DNA from 3 places in the Streptomyces sp. NBC_01622 genome. Region 1 is predicted to be linked to each of the others. Evidence: riboswitches for the same ligand, from Rfam matches in the RefSeq annotation. Region 1 holds a riboswitch; each other region holds the start of a gene.
What was found. A riboswitch is a leader RNA that binds a small molecule or an ion and turns the genes downstream of it on or off. The one in region 1 is predicted to bind S-adenosylmethionine.
Positions count from the first base shown of each region.

Region 2: another riboswitch for S-adenosylmethionine. It lies ahead of OH768_RS01295 (putative leader peptide); the one in region 1 lies ahead of thrC (threonine synthase).
Region 3: another riboswitch for S-adenosylmethionine. It lies ahead of OH768_RS45680 (amino acid ABC transporter permease); the one in region 1 lies ahead of thrC (threonine synthase).

Region 1 is NZ_CP109293.1:5,146,690-5,153,002, forward strand. Features, by position in the region: gene groL (chaperonin GroEL) at 1-182, opposite strand, end outside; gene OH768_RS23195 (cold-shock protein) at 593-799, opposite strand; gene OH768_RS23200 (MoaD/ThiS family protein) at 1,231-1,506, opposite strand; gene thrC (threonine synthase) at 1,590-2,921, opposite strand; SAM riboswitch class I at 2,939-3,095, opposite strand; gene OH768_RS23210 (glucosyl-3-phosphoglycerate synthase) at 3,278-4,222, shown strand; gene OH768_RS23215 (trehalose-6-phosphate synthase) at 4,319-5,800, shown strand.
Region 2 is NZ_CP109293.1:282,101-288,413, forward strand. Features, by position in the region: partial or broken gene OH768_RS01285 (isopenicillin N synthase family dioxygenase) at 1-131, opposite strand, end outside; gene OH768_RS01290 (AAA family ATPase) at 481-1,038, opposite strand; SAM riboswitch class IV at 1,429-1,541, shown strand; gene OH768_RS01295 (putative leader peptide) at 1,563-1,691, shown strand; gene OH768_RS01300 (ABC transporter substrate-binding protein) at 1,939-3,558, shown strand; gene OH768_RS01305 (ABC transporter permease) at 3,562-4,521, shown strand; gene OH768_RS01310 (ABC transporter permease) at 4,518-5,444, shown strand; gene OH768_RS01315 (dipeptide ABC transporter ATP-binding protein) at 5,426-6,313, shown strand, end outside.
Region 3 is NZ_CP109293.1:9,846,311-9,852,623, reverse strand. Features, by position in the region: gene OH768_RS45695 (GNAT family N-acetyltransferase) at 1-630, opposite strand, end outside; gene OH768_RS45690 (ABC transporter substrate-binding protein) at 711-1,739, opposite strand; gene OH768_RS45685 (amino acid ABC transporter ATP-binding protein) at 1,791-2,588, opposite strand; gene OH768_RS45680 (amino acid ABC transporter permease) at 2,585-3,565, opposite strand; SAM riboswitch class IV at 3,900-4,008, opposite strand; gene OH768_RS45675 (glutathione S-transferase C-terminal domain-containing protein) at 4,085-4,969, opposite strand; gene OH768_RS45670 (putative leader peptide) at 5,037-5,150, opposite strand; gene OH768_RS45665 (alginate lyase family protein) at 5,266-6,313, opposite strand, start outside.

The DNA of each region.
Region 1 (6,313 bases):
AGCTCGATCTCCTTGGCGATGGAAACACCATCGTTGGTGATCGTGGGGGCGCCCCACTTCTTCTCGAGGACGACGTTGCGGCCCTTGGGGCCGAGGGTGACCTTGACGGCGTCGGCGAGCTGGTTCATCCCGCGCTCGAGACCGCGCCGTGCCTCCTCGTCGAACGCGATGATCTTGGCCATGTGAAGTGGTCCTCCCGGACTGGGGTGGATTGCTCCGGACCGCGCTGGCGCCCGCGACGGACGGCCTGCCTGCCCCGTGGTTCCTTGCACCACCTGGCCTGCGGGCCTCACCGACCCGGTCCTTCGTTATCACTCTCACCTTCAGAGTGCTAACGCCAATGATTAGCACTCGGCATGCCCGAGTGCAAGGTGCGCCCGCGAAGCGGGCTCGTTGAGGGGTGGTGGTCGGGCGACGGGTGGGCGCAAGCGGCTGCCAGGTTCTGACCTCCCTGGCACGGGCCCGGCACCGGCCCGGACGCGTCCCGACTCCGGGCATGCCGAAGGGCCCGTACCCCAGGAGGTGACCCCCCAGGAGTACGAGCCCTTCGGTGAAGAACGAAGAACGTCGCTGCTGTTCGTCGGCGCGTGCTTCAGCCGGTCGCGAGCCGGACCATGTCCGCCTGCGGCCCCTTCTGACCCTGCGAGATCTCGAAATCGACCCGCTGACCCTCTTCCAGGGTGCGGTAGCCGTCCATCTGAATCGCGCTGTAGTGGACGAAAACATCCGCACCACCGTCGACCGCGATGAAGCCGTACCCCTTCTCCGCGTTGAACCATTTGACGGTGCCCTGAGCCATGCCTAACTCCCCTATTACTGGCCCTTGCACGGATCCGCACTTCGCGGATCCGGGTCAGACCTCACCCCCCACAGGATTGGGGGCGTGCGCCGGAACGCGTCGACCGCGGCCGAATGTATCCGTCCAACTGCCGTCTGCAACAGGTCAATCCGACGAGAATTCCGGGCAGGACCGGTCGGGAATTTACGGAGAATTCGTCCGACTTCAGGGCAAGTCGGGCCCGATAAAGGCAATATAAGGCGCAAAAGACCTGCACACTTTGGCTACTTCTCATCGCACGCGGAGCCGGTACTCATATGCGTTCGGCATGCGGAGTGGAGCGCGTTCCCCAACTGTACCCCGCTCAACCATAGAGAATTGCCCCCTCCGCTTCTCTCACGGAGGGGGCAATTCGATGAACTCTTGGTAATCGACGTTACCTAGGGTAACGATCAGCCGCCGGCGACGGCCGGAATGATCGAGACGCCGGCCCCGTCCGGGGTGGCCGTCTCCAGCCCCTGCTCGAAGCGGACGTCGTCGTCGTTGACGTAGACGTTGACGAACCGGCGCAGCTTCCCCTGGTCGTCGAGGACGCGGGCGGAGATCCCGGTGTGGTTCTTCTCCAGGTCCGAGATGACCTCGGCGAGGGTCGCACCTTCGGCGGTTACTTCGGCCTGCCCGCCGGTGTAGGTGCGCAGGATGGTGGGGATGCGGACACTAACGCTCACGATGAAACCTCCGGTCAGCTTCTTTTTAGGGGCGCGGGGCACTGCGCGACCAGCCCCCACCGGCCCGCAGACGAACAACGACGCTAGGACGCGAGCCCAGCTTCCCTGAAGGACTCAAGACTCGGGCGGATCGTCGCGGTGAGCCCGGTACCGGCAACCGCGTCCAGCGTCTTCAGACCGTCCCCGGTGTTCAGCACGACAGTCGTCAGCGTCGGGTCCAGCAATCCGTTGTCGATCAGCTTCTTCGCCACGCCCACGGTCACCCCGCCCGCCGTCTCCGCGAAGATCCCCTCGGTCCGGGCCAGCAGCTTGATCGCGTCGACGACCTGCTCGTCGTTGACGTCCTCCACCGCTCCGCCCGTACGCCGGGCGATGTCCAGCACGTACGGCCCGTCCGCCGGGTTCCCGATGGCGAGGGACTTCGCGATGGTGTTCGGCTTCTGCGGGCGTACGACGTCGTGCCCGGCCTTGTAGGCGACGGACACCGGCGAGCAGCCCTCCGCCTGGGCGCCGAAGATCTTGTACGGCTTGTCCTCGACGAGCCCGAGCTTGATCAGCTCCTGCAGACCCTTGTCGATCTTCGTGAGCTGGGAGCCCGAGGCGATCGGCACGACCAGCTGGTCGGGAAGCTTCCACCCGAGCTGCTCGCAGATCTCGTACGCCAGGGTCTTGGAGCCCTCCGCGTAGTACGGCCGCAGGTTGACGTTGACGAAGCCCCAGCCCTCGCCGGCCGGGTCGCCGATCAGCTCGGAGCAGAAGCGGTTCACGTCGTCGTAGTTGCCCTCGATGCCGACGAGCTCGCCGCCGTAGATCGCGGCCATGACGATCTTGCCCTCTTCCAGGTCGTGCGGGATGAACACGCAGGAGCGGAAGCCGGCCCGGGCGGCGGCGGCACCGACCGCGCCGGCGAGGTTGCCGGTGGAGGAGCAGGAGAGGGTGGTGAAGTCGAACGCGCGGGCGGCCTCGATGGCCTGGGCGACGACGCGGTCCTTGAAGGAGTGCGTCGGGTTGCCGGAGTCGTCCTTGACGAACAACTTGCCCGCGTCGACGCCCAGTTCGCGGGCGAGGTTGTCGGCCTGGACGAGCTTGGTCCAGCCGGGGTTGATGTTCGGCTTGGTCGCCACGTCGGCGGGGACGGGCAGCAGGGGCGCGTAACGCCAGATGTTCGCGGGGCCCGCTTCGATCTGCTTGCGGAGCTCTTCGGTGTCGTAGGCCGAGAAGTCGTAGGCGATCTCCAGCGGGCCGAAACACTCCTCGCAGGCGAAGACCGGGCCGAGCGGGACGCGGTGGCCGCACTCGCGGCAGGACAGCGCGGCGGCGGGGCCGAGATCAACGGTGCTCGTGGGGTTCGGATCCGCGGCGGTCGTGTCCGTCTTCGCGGAGTTCGTGGTGCTTGCAACAGTCTGCGCAGCCATGGAGGCGAGGCCCTTTCTCCTCATCTTCCTCACGACGCATCTCGCCGTGAGACGGATTTGGCACCTTCCCGAGCCGGGAGCCTCACCACGTCAGCGTGTACCTGCGTGACAAGACCGGCTGGAGGGTTGCCGGGGCTTCATCGGGCCGTATCCCTCTGCCCCTCTGGATGAGCGGTGTTCAGTTGTGTATGCGATTGTCCCGCCGACGGCCCCCGACATGCGATGGTCATCAGCGTTGTTCAAGACTGTAACCGAAGGCCAGGACAGTTGAGTGAGCCGTCCGAACCGCGAGATGGATCACAGACTCACTGTCTGTGACCAGCCCTCGCCGAGAGAACGCAGAGGAGCCGCGCAACGTGCTGAAGGAAGTCGAGCACTGGCTGAGCACCCGCTCCTGGTCCCTGACCGATCGGCCGCTCCACAAGATTCTGGCCGCGAAGCACCGCACGGGCCAGTCGGTCTCCGTCGTGCTGCCCGCACTGAACGAGGAAGCGACGGTCGGTGACATCGTCGCGATCATCCGTCACGACCTCATGCAGCAGGTCCCGCTCGTCGACGAGATAGTCGTCGTCGACTCCGGGTCCACCGACCGCACCTCCGAGGTGGCCGCCGCGGCGGGCGCCCGGGTCGTGCACCGGGACGACATCCTGCCCCGCATCCCCGCCGTGCCCGGCAAGGGCGAGGTGCTGTGGCGCTCGCTGCTGGTCACCAGCGGCGACATCGTCTGCTTCATCGACGCGGACCTGAAGGAGTTCTCCTCCGACTTCGTCACCGGGATCGTGGGCCCGCTGCTCACCGACCCCGGCGTCGACCTCGTCAAGGCGATGTACGACCGCCCGCTGGGCGGCGCGGCCGGCCAGGGCGGACGCGTCACCGAGCTGATGGCCCGCCCGCTGCTGAACATGCACTGGCCTCAACTGGCCGGATTCGTGCAGCCGTTGGGCGGCGAGTACGCTGCCCGCCGCTCGCTGCTGGAACAGCTCCCGTTCCCCGTCGGCTACGGCGTCGAGCTGGGCATGCTCGTCGACGCGCTGCACCTGGTGGGCCTGGACGCCCTCGCCCAGGTCGACGTGGGCGTGCGCAAGCACCGGCACCAGGACGGGCAGGCGCTGGGCCGCATGGCCGCGCAGATCTACCGCACGGCACAGCTGAGGCTGGCCCGCGGGCATCTCATCCGGCCGTCCCTCACCCAGTTCGAGCGGGGACCGGAGGGTTTCGAGCCGCGCACGTACTCCGTGGACACGGAGGAACGGCCGCCGATGGCCGACATCACCGAGTACCAGTCGCGCAAGGTGGCGTAGCCGGCGCGGGGGCGGACGGCCGTATACGGACCCGTCCGGTCCGTTGTGACCCGTCCCTACGTTTGAGTGTTTCCGGGCCGGGCTAGGTTGTGCCGTATGGCTTCTACGTCGTCCACGTCGTCCGCGTCCGGTGCAGCTCAGGTGCTCGTCGCGTCCAATCGCGGTCCGGTCTCGTACGAGGTGGGCGACGACGGTTCGCTGCGCGCCCGGCGCGGCGGCGGCGGGCTGGTGTCCGGGCTGTCGGCGATCGGGCCGGACGCGGGGGCGCTGTGGGTGTGCTCGGCGCTGTCCGACGGCGACCGGGAGGCGGTCCGGCGGGGCGTCGGCGAGGACGGAGTGCGGATGCTCGCCATTCCGGCCGACGTGCACGCCGACGCGTACAACGGGATCGCCAACTCCGTGCTGTGGTTCGTCCACCACATGCTGTACCAGACCCCGCTGGAGCCGGTCTTCGACGCGGAGTTCCGGCGCCAGTGGGCGTCGTACGAGACGTACAACCGGGCGTTCGCCGAGGCGCTGGCGGAGGAGGCGGCCGAGGGCGCGGCGGTGCTGGTGCAGGACTACCACCTGTGTCTGGTGCCCGGGATGCTCCGTGAGCTCCGTCCCGACCTGCGGATCGGGCACTTCTCGCACACGCCGTGGGCGCCGGTGGAGTACTTCGCGATGCTTCCGGACGACATCCAGGTGCGGCTGATGGAGGGCCTGCTCGGGGCGGACCGGGTCGCGTTCCTGACCTGGCGGTGGGCTACGGCGTTCGAGAACTGCGTGCAGGGGCTCGACCCGTACAGGTGGCTCCCCCAGTGGCCGTCGGGTGCGCCGCGTTCGATCGAGCACCTGGAGAAGGAGCGCATCACCCGCAGGACGCTCATCGGTGTCCACGGGCTCGGCGCCGACGCCGAGTTCCTGCACGCGCGCTCGCACCAGGCGGACGTCGAGGAGCGGATGGCCGCGCTGCGCGAGGAGATCGGCGAGGGCCGCAGAACCATCGTCCGGGTGGACCGGACCGAGCTGTCGAAGAACATCGTGCGCGGGCTGCTGGCGTACCGGCAGCTGCTCGACGACCACCCCGAGTGGCGGGAGCGGGTCGTGCACGTGGCCTTCGCCTACCCGTCCCGGCAGGACCTCGCCGTGTACCGGGACTACACGGCCGAGGTGCAACGGGTCGCGGACGAGATCAACTCCCTTTACGGGACGCCCGGTTGGACCCCGGTCGTCCTCCACGTCAAGGACGACTTCGCCCGCTCGCTGGCCGCGTACCGGCTCGCCGACGTGGCCCTCGTCAACCCCATCCGCGACGGCATGAACCTCGTCGCCAAGGAGGTCCCGGTCGTCTCCGACGAGGGCTGCGCGCTGGTCCTCTCCCGCGAGGCGGGCGCCTTCCAGGAACTGGGCAAGGACGCGATCGCCGTCAACCCGTACGACGTGATCGGCACGGCCAACGCCCTCCACGAGGCGCTCATCATGCCCGCCGAGGAACGCGCCGAGCGGACAAAGAGGCTGGCCGCGGCGGCGACGGCGCTGCCGCCGGCCCAGTGGTTCCTGGACCAGCTGAACGCACTGCGGGATCAGGCGAGTTGAGCGGCCGCCGCCGACAGCGAGGCTACGGTCCCGCCGGGCAGCGTCCGCCGCGTCGCTACGGTGGGCCCGGCCCCCTCCACCGACATCGGCCCCGATCAGCGCAGTTGATCACGACGCACGGGCGGCGGAGCGTCGAGGCCGTCGGCCGGGGACACCCGGGCCGCCGCGACAACCCGGCCCAGCGCCCGCCAACACCCGCGCACGATCAGCGAAGTTGAGCATCGAGCCCCGAAGCGCCGACAGCGGGGCTACGGTCCCGCCGGGCGGCGTCCGCCGCGTCGTTGCGGTTGGCCCGGCTCGTCGCCGCCGACGCGGGCCGCAGGGCCGGACGCCCTGCCCGACCTCCTCCGCCAACACCCGCCCCGATCAGCCCAGTTGATCACGACGCACGGGCGGCGGAGCGTCGAGGCCGTCGGCCGGGGACACCCGGGGCGCCGCGACAACCTGGCCCAGCCGCCACCAACACCCCGGCGCGATCAGCCCAGTTGAGCGGCGGGCACCGACAGCGGGCCT
Region 2 (6,313 bases), 4.9 Mb from region 1:
TGTCCGGTGACGTAGAAGAACCCCACTTCGTGGGCGGCGGACCGGAGTTCGCCCAGGAAGGCGGCACGGTCGGTACCGGGATCCCGGAAGCGGGAGATGTCGATGACGGGGAGGGCGGTGGGCTGTGCCATGGGTTCCTTCGCGGCGGCAGCAGACCCGGACACGGCGGTGCGCGCGTCAACTGTCGTACAGGGACGTTCGATTGACGACAGACCCGGGGGATGCGCCGAGAGCGGGCGGAGGGAGGAAGGGGCGAGGTCGAGGTCGTCGCGCGAAGGTCAACGACAGAACTGGTCGGCGCGGCGGCTCACCCAGAAAGGGTCGAGCAGCACCGTGTGTGCCTGGCCAGTGGTGTCCATGGCCGGATCAAAGCACACCCGGGAAGGTGCGTCCACCACGCGTCCCGAGCGGTGAGACGACCACGGACATCGCCCGCCGCGGTGGCCGGACCCTCCCGGAGCCGCCGATCGGGCCCCGCGGTCACGTGCCTCGGACGGTGAGTCGGGCGATGGTGTCCGCGATCAACGCCACTCGGTCGGCCACGTCACCGGCCGGCACCTCCACGAGGTCGTAGCCGAACCGCCGATAGCTCTCTTCGTGGATCCGCTCGAACACCAGCGACTCCTGGAAGCTGATCCGGCGGGCGTCGGTGGGTTCGCAGAATCCGATGTTGCGGACGAAGAAGACCTGCGGTTCGTAGATCCGGTCGCGGGTGATCCGTTCGATCTCGCCGAGGAGCGGCGTCGGAGCGGGGCGGCCCAAGTACCTGGTGAGGGCGTGCGTGCAGACCGGGGATCGATCGTAGATCTGGTGGGTCACGTTTCGCGTCGCGGACTTCATTTGTCGTCGGCGCTGCAAGTCGACCACCTTCTCGACGAAGGCCGGCCGGGTCCAGGGCTCGGCGTCCCCCTCGGCCTGCTCGCCCGCGATGACCGCGGTGGCCGCCTCCTCGACGACGTCGAACCCGTCCGCCCTCAGCCGACGGAGGATCGTGGTCTTTCCGGCGCCGGGCGCACCGGTGAGGATGTATCGCTGCATGGCGGGTCCTTGGTTCGTCGTGACGTGGGGGCCGACCGCGAACGGCTCGGCTGGAACTGGCAGACGGCAGGCGGCAGTTCGGTGTGAGGTGTGACAGGAACCCCGGTTCGAGCCGGGGTGGTGAAGGCCGCCGTGCGGGGCGATGAACGCCTCGCGGCCGAGTGAGGGAGGGCGGAGATCACGCCGGGAGAACAGCCACGGAATCCGGTCGGCCGGGCGCAGTGCGATCCGCAGCCGGACGGTTCCGGGCCGGTGCGGCAGCCTAGCCGACACACCGGGCACCTGCTCTGTGAGGGAAGGTGCCGGTGAGGCTGCGGTGACGACCTCGCCGACTCCGCACCTCTGCCCCGGCATTGACGCACGGCGACACGGCTCCATACGATCAACAGCGGCATTGAGTGTCAGCGTCAAATCCCGGTCGGCTGACCGGCAACCCCCCGACGCAGTGGGGCGCTCAGGGCGAACGCCCGGCGGGGACGCTGATGGCTCTGCGAACGCGCGACCCCGTGACCGGGGTCCCGGATATGGAGGACGGCGTGCTCAACAGCTACGGCCCGAGTGCCTCCTGTCACGACGCCGTCGTTTTCTCCCGGCTCTCGCGCCGGCGCCACATCGACCTGCAGCGCTTCACCAGCTGTCTGTGTCACAGCTGACCGAGTCCGGCCTTCAGGGCTGACATCTGTCCGGCCTTCGAAGCTGACAGCTGTGGTCGCCCGTCTCGCACGGGCCTCTTCCCCCCTTCTCCCACGGGTCGACATGTGCGCGGGTGTGCCCCGCGCAGGTCGACGCGTTTTCCACGCTTCATGAGTCCCGCCCCCGCCGGGGTCGGCACCGTCCGCGTCCAGCCACGGTCCGCGCAGGTCCGTGTGCACGCGGTGACACGAGTAGGAGCACCTCTCCGTGACAGCACATCCGGTCTCCCGAACCACTCGACGAGCGGCTACGGCCGCCCTTCTGACCACCAGTTTCCTACTGACCGCCTGCGGATCGGGTGGCGGAGGCTCCGACGCCGGCGGCGGACAGGCCAGGTCCGGTGGCACCCTGACCTTCGCGGTGGGCTCCGACGCCGGCTGCGTGGACCCGCAGCAGGTGGCCAGCAACGACACCATCTACTCGGTGCGCCAGATCGTGGACTCCCTCACGGACCAGGACCCCGAGACCGGCAGGATCGTGCCGTGGCTGGCGAAGAGCTGGGACATCAGCTCCGACGCGACGACGTTCACCTTCCATCTCAGATCGGGTGTCACCTTCAGCGACGGGTCCAAGCTGACCGCTCAGGTGGTCAAGGACAACTTCGACGCGGTGCCGAAGCTCGGCGCGCTGGGGACCCTCGCCGAGGGCTATCTGAGTGGCGTGAAGAGCACGACCGTGGTCGATCCGCTCACCGTCAAGGTGACCTTCCAGCAGCCCAACGCCCAGTTCCTGCAAGCCACTTCGACGCACTCGCTGGGCATCGAGTCGTCGGCGAGTGCGAAGAAGTCGCCGCAGGAGAAGTGCAGCCAGGGGGTGGTCGGCTCTGGGCCCTTCGTGCTGAAGCAGTACGTACAGAACCAGTCGATCACGCTCGTCAAGCGCACCGGCTATGCCTGGGGTTCCCCACGGTGGACCAAGAGCGGCGAGGCCTATCTCGACAAGGTGGTCTTCAAGGTCGTACCCGAGGCGGGAGTTCGGGCCGGCAGCCTCCAGTCGGGTCAGGTGGACGCGATCAGCAGCGTCGGCAAGGCCAACGAGGCGGCTCTCAAGGGCGGTCAGGTCACCCTTCAGCGGCGGGCCAATCCGGGCGTGGTGTTCGGCCTGGCCTTCAACAACTCGCGGCCGGTTCTGAAGGACGCGCGGGTGCGCCAGGCCATCGGGTTCGCCATCGACCGCAAGCAGATCACCGACACGGTGTTCCCGACCGGGACCCGGCCCGCGACCAGCGTCCTGGCACACACCACACCCGACTACGCCGACCTGTCCTCGGACCTGACAACCGATGCGACCAAGGCGAAGTCCCTGCTGGACGCGGCCGGTTGGAAGGTCGGCAGCGACGGCATCCGGACGAAGGACGGCAAGAAGCTGAGCCTCGCGGTCGACTGGATTCCCAACTCGGCCACGAACCAGCCCGCGTTGGAGCTGATCCAGCAGCAACTCAAGGCTGTCGGCGTCGGCCTGACGCTCAAGCAGCTCCAGGTCACCCAGCTCGCCCCGACACTTCAGTCCGGCGACTACGACGCGGCATGGAGCAACGTGACCCGCGCGGACCCGGACATCCTGCGCAGTTCCTTCTCCACCAAGCTGGCCAACTTCTACCGCCTTCCCGCGACCCCGCTGGACACCGCGCTGACCGGGCAGGCGGCGACCACGGACACCACCAGGCGCGGCCAACTGGTGGAGCAGGCCCAGCAGTTGATCGTGCGGAACGCCTACGACGTGCCGGTGGTGGAACTCCAGACCCAGATCGGCGTGGCGAAGAAGGTGCACAACCTCAACTTCGACGCCTCCAGCCGGATCCAGCTGCACGACACCTGGATCGGCTGACGCATGCGCCGCTACGCGATCAAACGGCTCGCCCAGGCGGTCGGGGTGCTGTGGGCCGCCTACACGGTGTCCTTCCTGGTCCTCGACTTCCTGCCGGGCGATCCGGTCACGGCGATGGCCAGTGCCGGAATGGACTCCGGGACGGTCGACCCGGCCCAACTGGCCGCGCTGCGCCACGAGTACGGCTTCGACAAGCCGATTCTGGTGCAGTACGCCGACTATCTCGGCCGGGCGGTGCGCGGGGACTTCGGCGACTCGGTCTCCACCGGTCGGCCGGTGTCCTCGACGCTGGCCGACGCGCTGCCGCAGACCCTCCAGCTGACCGGTGCCGCACTGCTCCTCGCCGTGCTCCTCGGCGGTGGACTGGCGGTCGTGGCGACCTACACCTCCCGCCGATGGCTGCGTCAACTGCTGCTGTCCCTGCCGCCGTTGGGGGTGTCGGTCCCGACGTTCTGGGTGGGGCTGCTGCTTGTCGAGTCGTTCTCCTTCCGCCTGCACTGGTTCCCCGCCTTCGGCAACGACGGGCTGCGGGGGCTGATCCTGCCGGCGCTGACGCTGGCGATCCCGACCGGCGCGCAGGTGGCGCAGGTGCTGGCCAAGAGCCTGCTCACCGCGCTGGACCAGGCCTATGTGGAGACCGCGCGTGCCAAGGGTGCCGGGCGGTGGCGGGTCCATCTGCGGCACGCCCTGCGCAACGCGTCCCTGCCCGCGCTGACCGTGGTCGGCCTGCTGGTGGGGCAGTTGATCGCCGGTTCGGTGGTCGTCGAGACGGTGTTCTCGCGTGACGGCCTCGGCCGGGTGACGGCCGCCGCGGTCACGGCCCAGGACATCCCACTGGTCCAGGGCGTGGTGGTGTTCGGGGCGCTGATCTTCGTGCTGACGAACCTGCTCGTCGACCTCGTCTATCCGCTGCTCGATCCGCGGATCGTGGTGGCCTCGGGCCGGAAGGCGGTGGCCGCATGAGTCAGGGTCTTGTCGACGACACCGCCGCCGATGCCGCGCTCGGCATCGCGCGGCCGGTCGAACCGGGGGCCGGCCCCGGGCCGGCGAGCCGAGTCGACGCGCGCCGGGTCCTGCGGTTCGTGGTGCGCCGCCCCGGGCTGCTGCTGTCGGTCCTGGTCCTCGTCCTGGTGGTGCTGGCGTCGTTCTGGCCCGGCCTGTTCACCTCGCGCGACCCGCTGACGGGCGTACCGTCGCAGAACTTCCGGGGCCCGAGCGGCGCGCACTGGTTCGGCACGGACGAACTGGGCCGCGATGTGCTCTCGCGAGTTGTCCACGGTGCCCAACTCTCCCTGAAGGCTACCCTCATCGCGGTCGCGGTCGCCTTCGTGGTGGGCAGTCTCATCGGACTGGTCGCCGGCTTCGTGGGCCGCTGGATCGACGACGTACTGATGCGCTTCGTCGACGTACTCCTCTCCATCCCGGCACTGTTCCTCTCCCTGGCCCTGGTCACCGCGCTCGGCTACGGCACGGTCAAGGTGGCGGTCGCGGTCGGCATCGCCAGCGTGGCGAGCTTCGCGCGGGTCACTCGGGCCGAGGTGCTGCGGGTGCGCCAGGCGGTCTTCGTCGAGGCCTCGCGCTCGTGCGGGGCCCGCTGGTACTCGGTGCTGGGCCGACATGTGCTGCCCAACGCGGCGGGTCCGGTGATCGTCCTGGCGACCCTCGACTTCGGCTCCTCGATCCTCGCCGTGTCGGCCCTGAGCTTCCTCGGCTACGGCGCCCCGCCACCGGCACCGGAGTGGGGCACGTTGATCTCCGACGGCCGCAACTACCTCGCCAACGCCTGGTGGTTGACGGCGCTGCCCGGGCTCGCGATCGCGGCGACCGTGCTGGCCACCAACCGCATCGCACGCGCGCTGGACGGCGAATGGTCCCGGCAGTCATGAGCGAGCGCCCGCCGAACACACCTGGAACGGATGAGGACTTGAGCACGACACCGAGCACTGACCCGGACCCCGGCCAGGACGCCACACTGGAGATACGCGGCCTGTCCGTGTCGTACCGCACCCGCGGCGGCACCGTAGCGGCCGTGCGGGACGTCGATCTCGACGTACGCCCGGGCGAAGTGACCGCGGTGGTCGGCGAGTCCGGGTCCGGCAAGAGCACCACCGCGCATTCGATCACCCGGCTCCTGGCCGCCAACGCCACGATCCACGCGGGCACGATCCGCTTCGGCCGACACGACCTCACGGCGCTGAGCGAGGCGGAGCTGCGCACAGTGCGCGGCGCGCAGATCGGCCTGGTGCCCCAGGACCCGTCGGTGTCCCTCAATCCGGTCAAACGCATCGGTGAACAGATCGCCGAGGTGCTGCGCATCCACGGTCTGGCGACCCGCCGCTCCGCGCTGTCGGAGGCGATCGACATCCTGCAACGGGCCGGGCTGCCGGACGCGGCCACCCGTGCCCGGCAGTACCCGCACGAACTCTCCGGCGGCATGCGGCAACGCGCCCTGATCGCGATCGCCATCGCCGCGCGGCCGAGGCTGATCGTCGCCGACGAGCCGACCAGCGCGCTCGACGTCACGGTGCAACGCGTCATCCTCGACCATCTCCAGGGCCTCACCGAGGAATTGGGCACCGCGATCTTGCTGGTGACCCACGATCTCGGCGTGGCCGCCGACCGGGCACAGCATCTCGTCGTCATGTCCCAGGGGCGCGTGGTCGAGGCCGGAGCGACCCGTGAGGTCCTCGCCGATCCCCAACACGAGTACACCAGGCGGCTGTTGGCCAGCGCGCCGAGCCTGACGACCGCGATC
Region 3 (6,313 bases), 4.7 Mb from region 1:
GGCGTTGGTGTTGGTGGCCGCGGCGTGCAGGAAGGGGTGGTCGCCGCGTTCCTTTATGCCGGCGGCGACGGCGCGGACCAGGCGGGTGGCCAGGCCCCGGCCGCGGTGCTCGGGGTCGGTGCACACGGCGCTGATCTCGGTCCAGCCGGGCGGGTGGAGGCGTTCGCCGGCCAGGGCCACGAGTCGGCCGTGGTGGCGGATGCCGAGGTAGGTGCCCATCTCGACGGTACGGGGCAGGTAGGGGCCGGGTTCGGTGCGGGCGACCAGGTCGAGGATCTCGGGCACGTCGTCGGCGCCGAGGCGGACGGCCTCGGGGTCGGGCTCGGCCCGCAGACCGGTGTCCACGAGCTGGACGCCCTGTCCGGAGCGGACGATCTCCCAGCCGTCCGGGGTCTCGCCCACTCCGCGCACGGCGGCGGTTCCGCCGGGGCCGATGAGAGTGGCCAGGTCGGCCCAGGCGCGCGGATCGTCGTTGTCGGTGATGGCGTGGAAGCCGGCCACGTCGACGGGGTAGCGGGCGGCGCGGCCGACGCGTTCGGCGAGATGGGCGTGCGGGCCGGTGAGCGCGGCCCAGGCCGGGTTGTCCAGGACGTGGGAGGTGGTCGTTTCGAGACTGGCGGTGGAAGACATCGGGTGACGGCTCCGGTACTGGTCGCACGGGTCGGGGACCCCGCCGGGTTGTGGCGGGGTCCCCTTGCCGGGAGGGTGGGTCAGGAGTCGCTGAGCGGCAGTCCGGGCGGGTTGACCTGGGACTTGGCGACGGCCTCGTTGGAGAGGTTCCAGGCGGCCAGCCACTTGGCGTACTGACCGTTCTTGATCAGGTAGTTGATGGCGTCCGCGAGGGGCTTGGCGAGGCCGCTGTTCTTCTTCGCGGTGGCCGCGATCAGGCCCTGGAGGGAGGATCCGGCGCCGGAGTACGTGCCCGCGTTGCGGACCGCCTTGGCCGTGCCCTTGGTCGAGGAGACCTGGTAGGCGACCGAGGGGTTCGGGGCGAGGTAGGCGTCGATCTTCCCGGAGGCCAGCGCGAGGTAGGTGCTGTTGTTGTCCTGGAAGTACTTGACGGTGAGCGCCTTCTTGCCCTCGGCGGCCAGCTTCTTCTTCCACTCCAGGAGGATCCGTTCCTGGTTGGTGCCGGCGCCCACGGCGACGGTCTTGCCGGCGAGGTTCTCGTAGTTGCCGTCGAAGTTCCAGGAGTTGTCGGCCTTCACCGCGAAGCCGAGGTTGTCCTCGCGGTAGGAGGCGAACTCGTACTTCGCCTTGCGCTCCTCGGTGTCGGTGACGTTGGAGAAGGCGACATCGACCTTGCCGCTGTCCAGGCCGATGAAGAGGTTCTCCCAAGTGGAGTTCTTCAGCTCGGGCTTGAGGCCGAGGACGGCGGCGACCAGGCGGGCGATGTCGGTCTCGGAACCGGTGAGGGTCTTCTGGTCCGAGCCGACGTAGCCGAGCGGCGGGGAGCCGGCGGGCAGGAAGCCGACGCCGACCTCCAGCTTGCCGCTCTTCGCTGTCGCCTTGGGCAACTCGGCGCTGATCGACTTCACTTCGGCGACCTTGAGCGTCGCCTCCTTGGCGGCACCGAGGGAGAAGGCGCCCACGGTGACCGTGCCGGAGGCGGCACCGCCGGACGTGGTGGCCGCGTCACTGTCGCCGCCGCAGGCCGCGAGACCACCGGCGAGGGAAGCGAGGACGGTTCCCGCGGTGAGTCCGCGAGTGATTCTGCTGCGAAGGCTGGGCGTAGACATGGCTGTTCCTAGGCTCGGTGTTCGGGGCTGTCGAAGGTGAAGAGGTGAAGCTCAGAGGACCTTGCTGAGGAAGTCCCTGGTCCGTTCGTGCTGTGGCTTGTCGAGGACCTCGTGGGGCGGGCCCTGTTCGACGATCTTTCCGCCGTCGATGAAGACGACCCGGTCGGCGACCTCGCGGGCGAAGCCGATCTCGTGGGTGACGATGACGAGGGTGGTGCCGCTGGTCGCCAAGTCCTTGATGACGGACAGGACTTCACCGACGAGTTCGGGGTCGAGGGCGGAGGTCGGCTCGTCGAAGAGGATGACGCCGGGCCGCAGGGCGAGGGCCCGCGCGATGGCCACGCGCTGCTGCTGGCCGCCGGAGAGCTGCCTCGGGTAGGCGCCGGTCTTCTCGGCGAGACCGACGCGGCCCAGCAACTCCCTTGCCAGTTCCAGGGCTTCGGGCTTGCCGAGCCTGCCGGTGGCGACCGGGGCGGCGGCGACGTTGTCGAGGACGGTCAGGTGCGGGAAGAGGTTGAAGTTCTGGAAGACGAAGCCGATCCGGCTGCGCTGCGCGAGGATGGCGCGCTCGCTCAACTCCTTGAGCCTGCCGCCCTGTTGCCGCACTCCGATCAGCTCTCCGTTGACGCTGACGTAGCCGATCTCGGGCTTCTCCAGGTGGTTGATGACCCGCAGCAGCGTGGACTTGCCGGAACCGGACGGGCCTAGGATCACGGTGACCTCGCCGGGCCGCACCGTGAGGTCGACGCCGTCCAGGACCCGGTGGGCGCCGTACCACTTGTGGACGTCGTGCACCTCTACGGCGGCGGGTGTGATGTCCGCCAGCGGTTCGACGGTGTTCGTGGTCATACGGCGGTCTCCCTGCGGATGCGGGCCCGCAGATCGGTGACACCGTTGCGGAGTTTCTGGATCGGGGTGGGCGGCAGGGAGCGGGTGGCGCCCCGGGCGTAGTGGCGCTCGACGTAGAACTGGATGACGGACACGACGCTGGTCAGGATCAGGTACCAGACGGTGACGACCAGGAGCAGCGGCACGATGTCGCCGGGGTAGGTGGAGCCCATCGTCTGCGCGGAGCCGAACAGGTCGAGCAGCGAGACGTAGAAGACCAGCGAGGTGCTCTTGATCAGGCCGATCAGCTGGTTGACGTAGTTCGGGGTGATGGAGCGCAGCGCCTGCGGGAAGACGATTCTGCGGAACTGGTAGCCCTTGGGGAGGCCGAGGGCGGAGGCGGCCTCGTGCTGGCCCTGGTCGACGGAGAGGATGCCGCCGCGGACCACTTCGGCCGCGTACGCCGCCTCGTTGAGGCTGAGTCCGACGACGGCGACGACCATGTCGGTGGCGAGCTTCGACTCGTCGAAGGAGAAGAAGGCGGGTCCGAAGGGGACGCCGATGCTGAGCGTCTGGTACAGGGCGCTGAAGTTGTAGAGGAAGATCAGCACCACGATGAGCGGGATGGAGCGCAGCGCCCACACATAGGTCCAGCTCGCGGCGCGCAGCACGGGGCTCTTCGACAGCCGGGCCAGGGCGAGCAGGATGCCGCCGAGGAGGCCCAACACCGCGCTGAGCGCGGCCACTTCGAGAGTGATGACGAGTCCGTCGAGGATCGTCGGGCGCAGGAACCAGTAGCCGAAGCGGTCCCACTGGTAGAAGGAGTTGGTGACCAGTCCGTGGACGAACTGGGCGATCAGCACCAGCACGACCAGCGTGACGATCCACCGGCCGGGTCGGCGCAGCGGCTGAACTCGCTGTGCCGTCAGGGGTTTTGACGGGGCGTCGGCGGACGGGGCGTCGGCCAGGGACACAGTGGTGCCTGGGGGTTCACTCATGGTGGGCTCCGGCGGGTTCACAGACCCCGGTCCGTGGCGGTGGACGCGCGACGGCGGACGGCACGCGCGGGTGCACGGGACCGGGGGCGGGGAAGGGGCAGGCACACCGGCGGGAGCGGGTGTGCGTCAGAGGTGCGTCGGCCGACTGGTCGTCAGGCCCGACAGCGGGCGCGGCCCGAGGCGGTACACAGTGCGCTGCTGACCCGGAGCAGATCGACAGCGCGGTCGGCGACGAACAGGTTGGCGTACGACCGTACGCAGCCCTGCGGGCGGCATATGGCCGTCCTGGGAGCTGCGTACATGGCGTCACCTGTCACTGTTCCGGCCCCGCAGGGCCTCGCGCTTACCGAAACGTCATCCGGTCCGGTCGTCACCTGGGGCACCCCACCGCGTGCGAGGGTTGCCGGTCAGCAAGCCAGGGCTTGTCGCTGACACTCATGACCGTTCTGGCCGCAAGTTAAGACAATTGCCCGAACGAATGTCAACGGCCGTCCACCAAGTGGATGGTGCGGACGCCCCTCAACTGCGGCAAGCTCCCGTTTCGTCCGCGGCATGGGCTGCCCAGTCCAGGATCTGGACGGCGGCACCGGCGGCCTCCAGGCCCTGGCAGCGGGCGTGGTGGCGGCGGGCGATGCCGTCGAGGTCCAGATGGGCGCCGAAGGCCGGGTGCGCGGCCAGTCGGCGGGCGTAGGCCCACAGGTGGGGATGGTCGGCGATGCGCTGCACGGCCGCGGCGTCCAGGTGGTAGCGGTGCACGGTGTCGAGTTGCACCAGCGTCACCCACAACTCGACGTCTGCGGCGGTGAGTTCGTCGCGGATCATGTGCTCGCGGCCGTCCAGCCAGCGGTCGAGCGAGCCCAGCGTCTCCAGCAGTCGGCCGAGGGCTTCGTCACGTTCCGCCTGTTCGCCACCGGCCGCGCCGGCGCGCTGCGCCGCGTCCTCGATGCCCTGTGCGCAGAGCCGCTCGACGGCCTCGATCTCCGACTCGGCGCCGCACGGGTAGAGCTGGGGTCCGCCCTGGCCGAAGTGCCGGGCGAGGTCGCGGGTGATGTCGGGGGCGTGGGTGCTGACGATGCGGCCGGACCAGTCGTCGCTGAGTACGGGCGCGGTGGCCGGTCCGGAGTAGCGGTGGGCGCTCGCCTCGTAGAGCGGGCGCAGTGCGGAGTGTCCACCACTCGGACAGTCGGGTACGGCGGACAGGAACACGGCCGGACAGCTCTCGTGGAGGCCGAGCAGGCTGTGGGTGACGGCGATGCGCAGGCCGTCGGCGCAGGCGGTGGACAGGTGGAGGCGGTAGCGGCGCGGGACGGCGTAGTGCCCGCTGCGCGCGTCGCGCCCGATCCGGCCCCGGAACTGGGGGGCGGAGCGGGGTGAGGGGACGGCGGCGAGAGGCGTGACGGACATGGGACTCCCCGGGTACGGGCGCGTGGACGTACGCGCGGCGGAAGCGTCGTCGAACGGTGGAGGGGACTCAGCGCAGTGGGCTCATGGCGCTGCAGACCCGCAGCAGATCGATGTGACGGCGGGAGGTCAGAAGGGGCGAACGGTCCACTCGGCTGGTGGTGACCGGCTCAAGGCGCCCCATGTTTCCCTACCTGTTCACTAGGATTCCCTACTGGAGTGTCGATCCACCGTCGCCCGGGGTCAAGAGGGCGTCCACGGGTCGGGCACAGATCCCGACCCGTGGACATGCCGGGCCGCTACTTCGCGTACATCAGGGTCCCGAAGCCGAGCTGGTCGTAGCCGCCGCTGTCGGAGCCGTAGTCACCTCCCCCGCCCTCGGGTGCGACGAGGTTGTAGTACATGGCCGAGATGTACTTGTCGTCGAGGCTGATCCGGCGGTTGTAGTGGAAGTGGAGCATCGCCCACACCGGCCGGATCTGGCCGCGCGAGGAGGAGGAGATCACCGTCTGGGACGACTGGGCGCAGCTCTGCCCGGTCCCCCAGGTGTAGGTGGTGAAGGGCACGTCGCTGCCGCTGTTGTACTTCGCGACGTACTGGGCTGCCTTCATGAAGCGGCGGCTGTCGTACGAGTACAGGTCGTCGCCCTGGTTCCAGGCCATCTCGCACACTGCGCCCATCTGCCCCATGCCCATGACGGTGTGGCCCTGGTCGCGGCCGGACTCCTGCCACTGGCCGAGCGCGTAGCCGTCCGAGTCGGTGTACAGGTACGGCACGGCGTGCGCGATCGAGCCGTTGCCCGCACCCGACTTGAAGTACGTGACGGCCTGGTCGTACTTGGCGCTGTCCTCGTTGAGGATCCCGATGGCCAGGATCGACGCCATGTTGCACAGGTCCCAGTTGGCCCAGTAGTTGGTGATGCAGGCGTCGTTGTGGTTGGTGAGGAAGCTGTTGTTGAGCGGGTAGAAGACGTTTGCCAGCATCTGCTGGGCGGCGGCGAGATTGAACCCGCTGTAGTCCCGCATGAGTTCGCAGGCGTTGGCGAACTGCCAGCCGTACAGACCGGCCGCGAGGAACCGGTCGGCATTGCCGGTGACCGAAGTCAGCGTGGTCGACCAGGCGTTGAGGATGTTCGCGGCGCACACGGCGTTCGCCTCGGTGCCACCGACCTTCCAGCGCAGGGCGTTCTGGTAGGCGGCCGCGATGTCGTTGTAGAGGAGGCTGTAGTTCTGTCCGGTGCCGCCTCGGATGATCGTGGCCGTCGCCCGGTTCGTCCAGGTCGACTGGGAGTGGGAGTTGGCGGTCAGCCTGTTCCAGCCGGACAGCCAGGGGTCGGTTCCCGCCGCG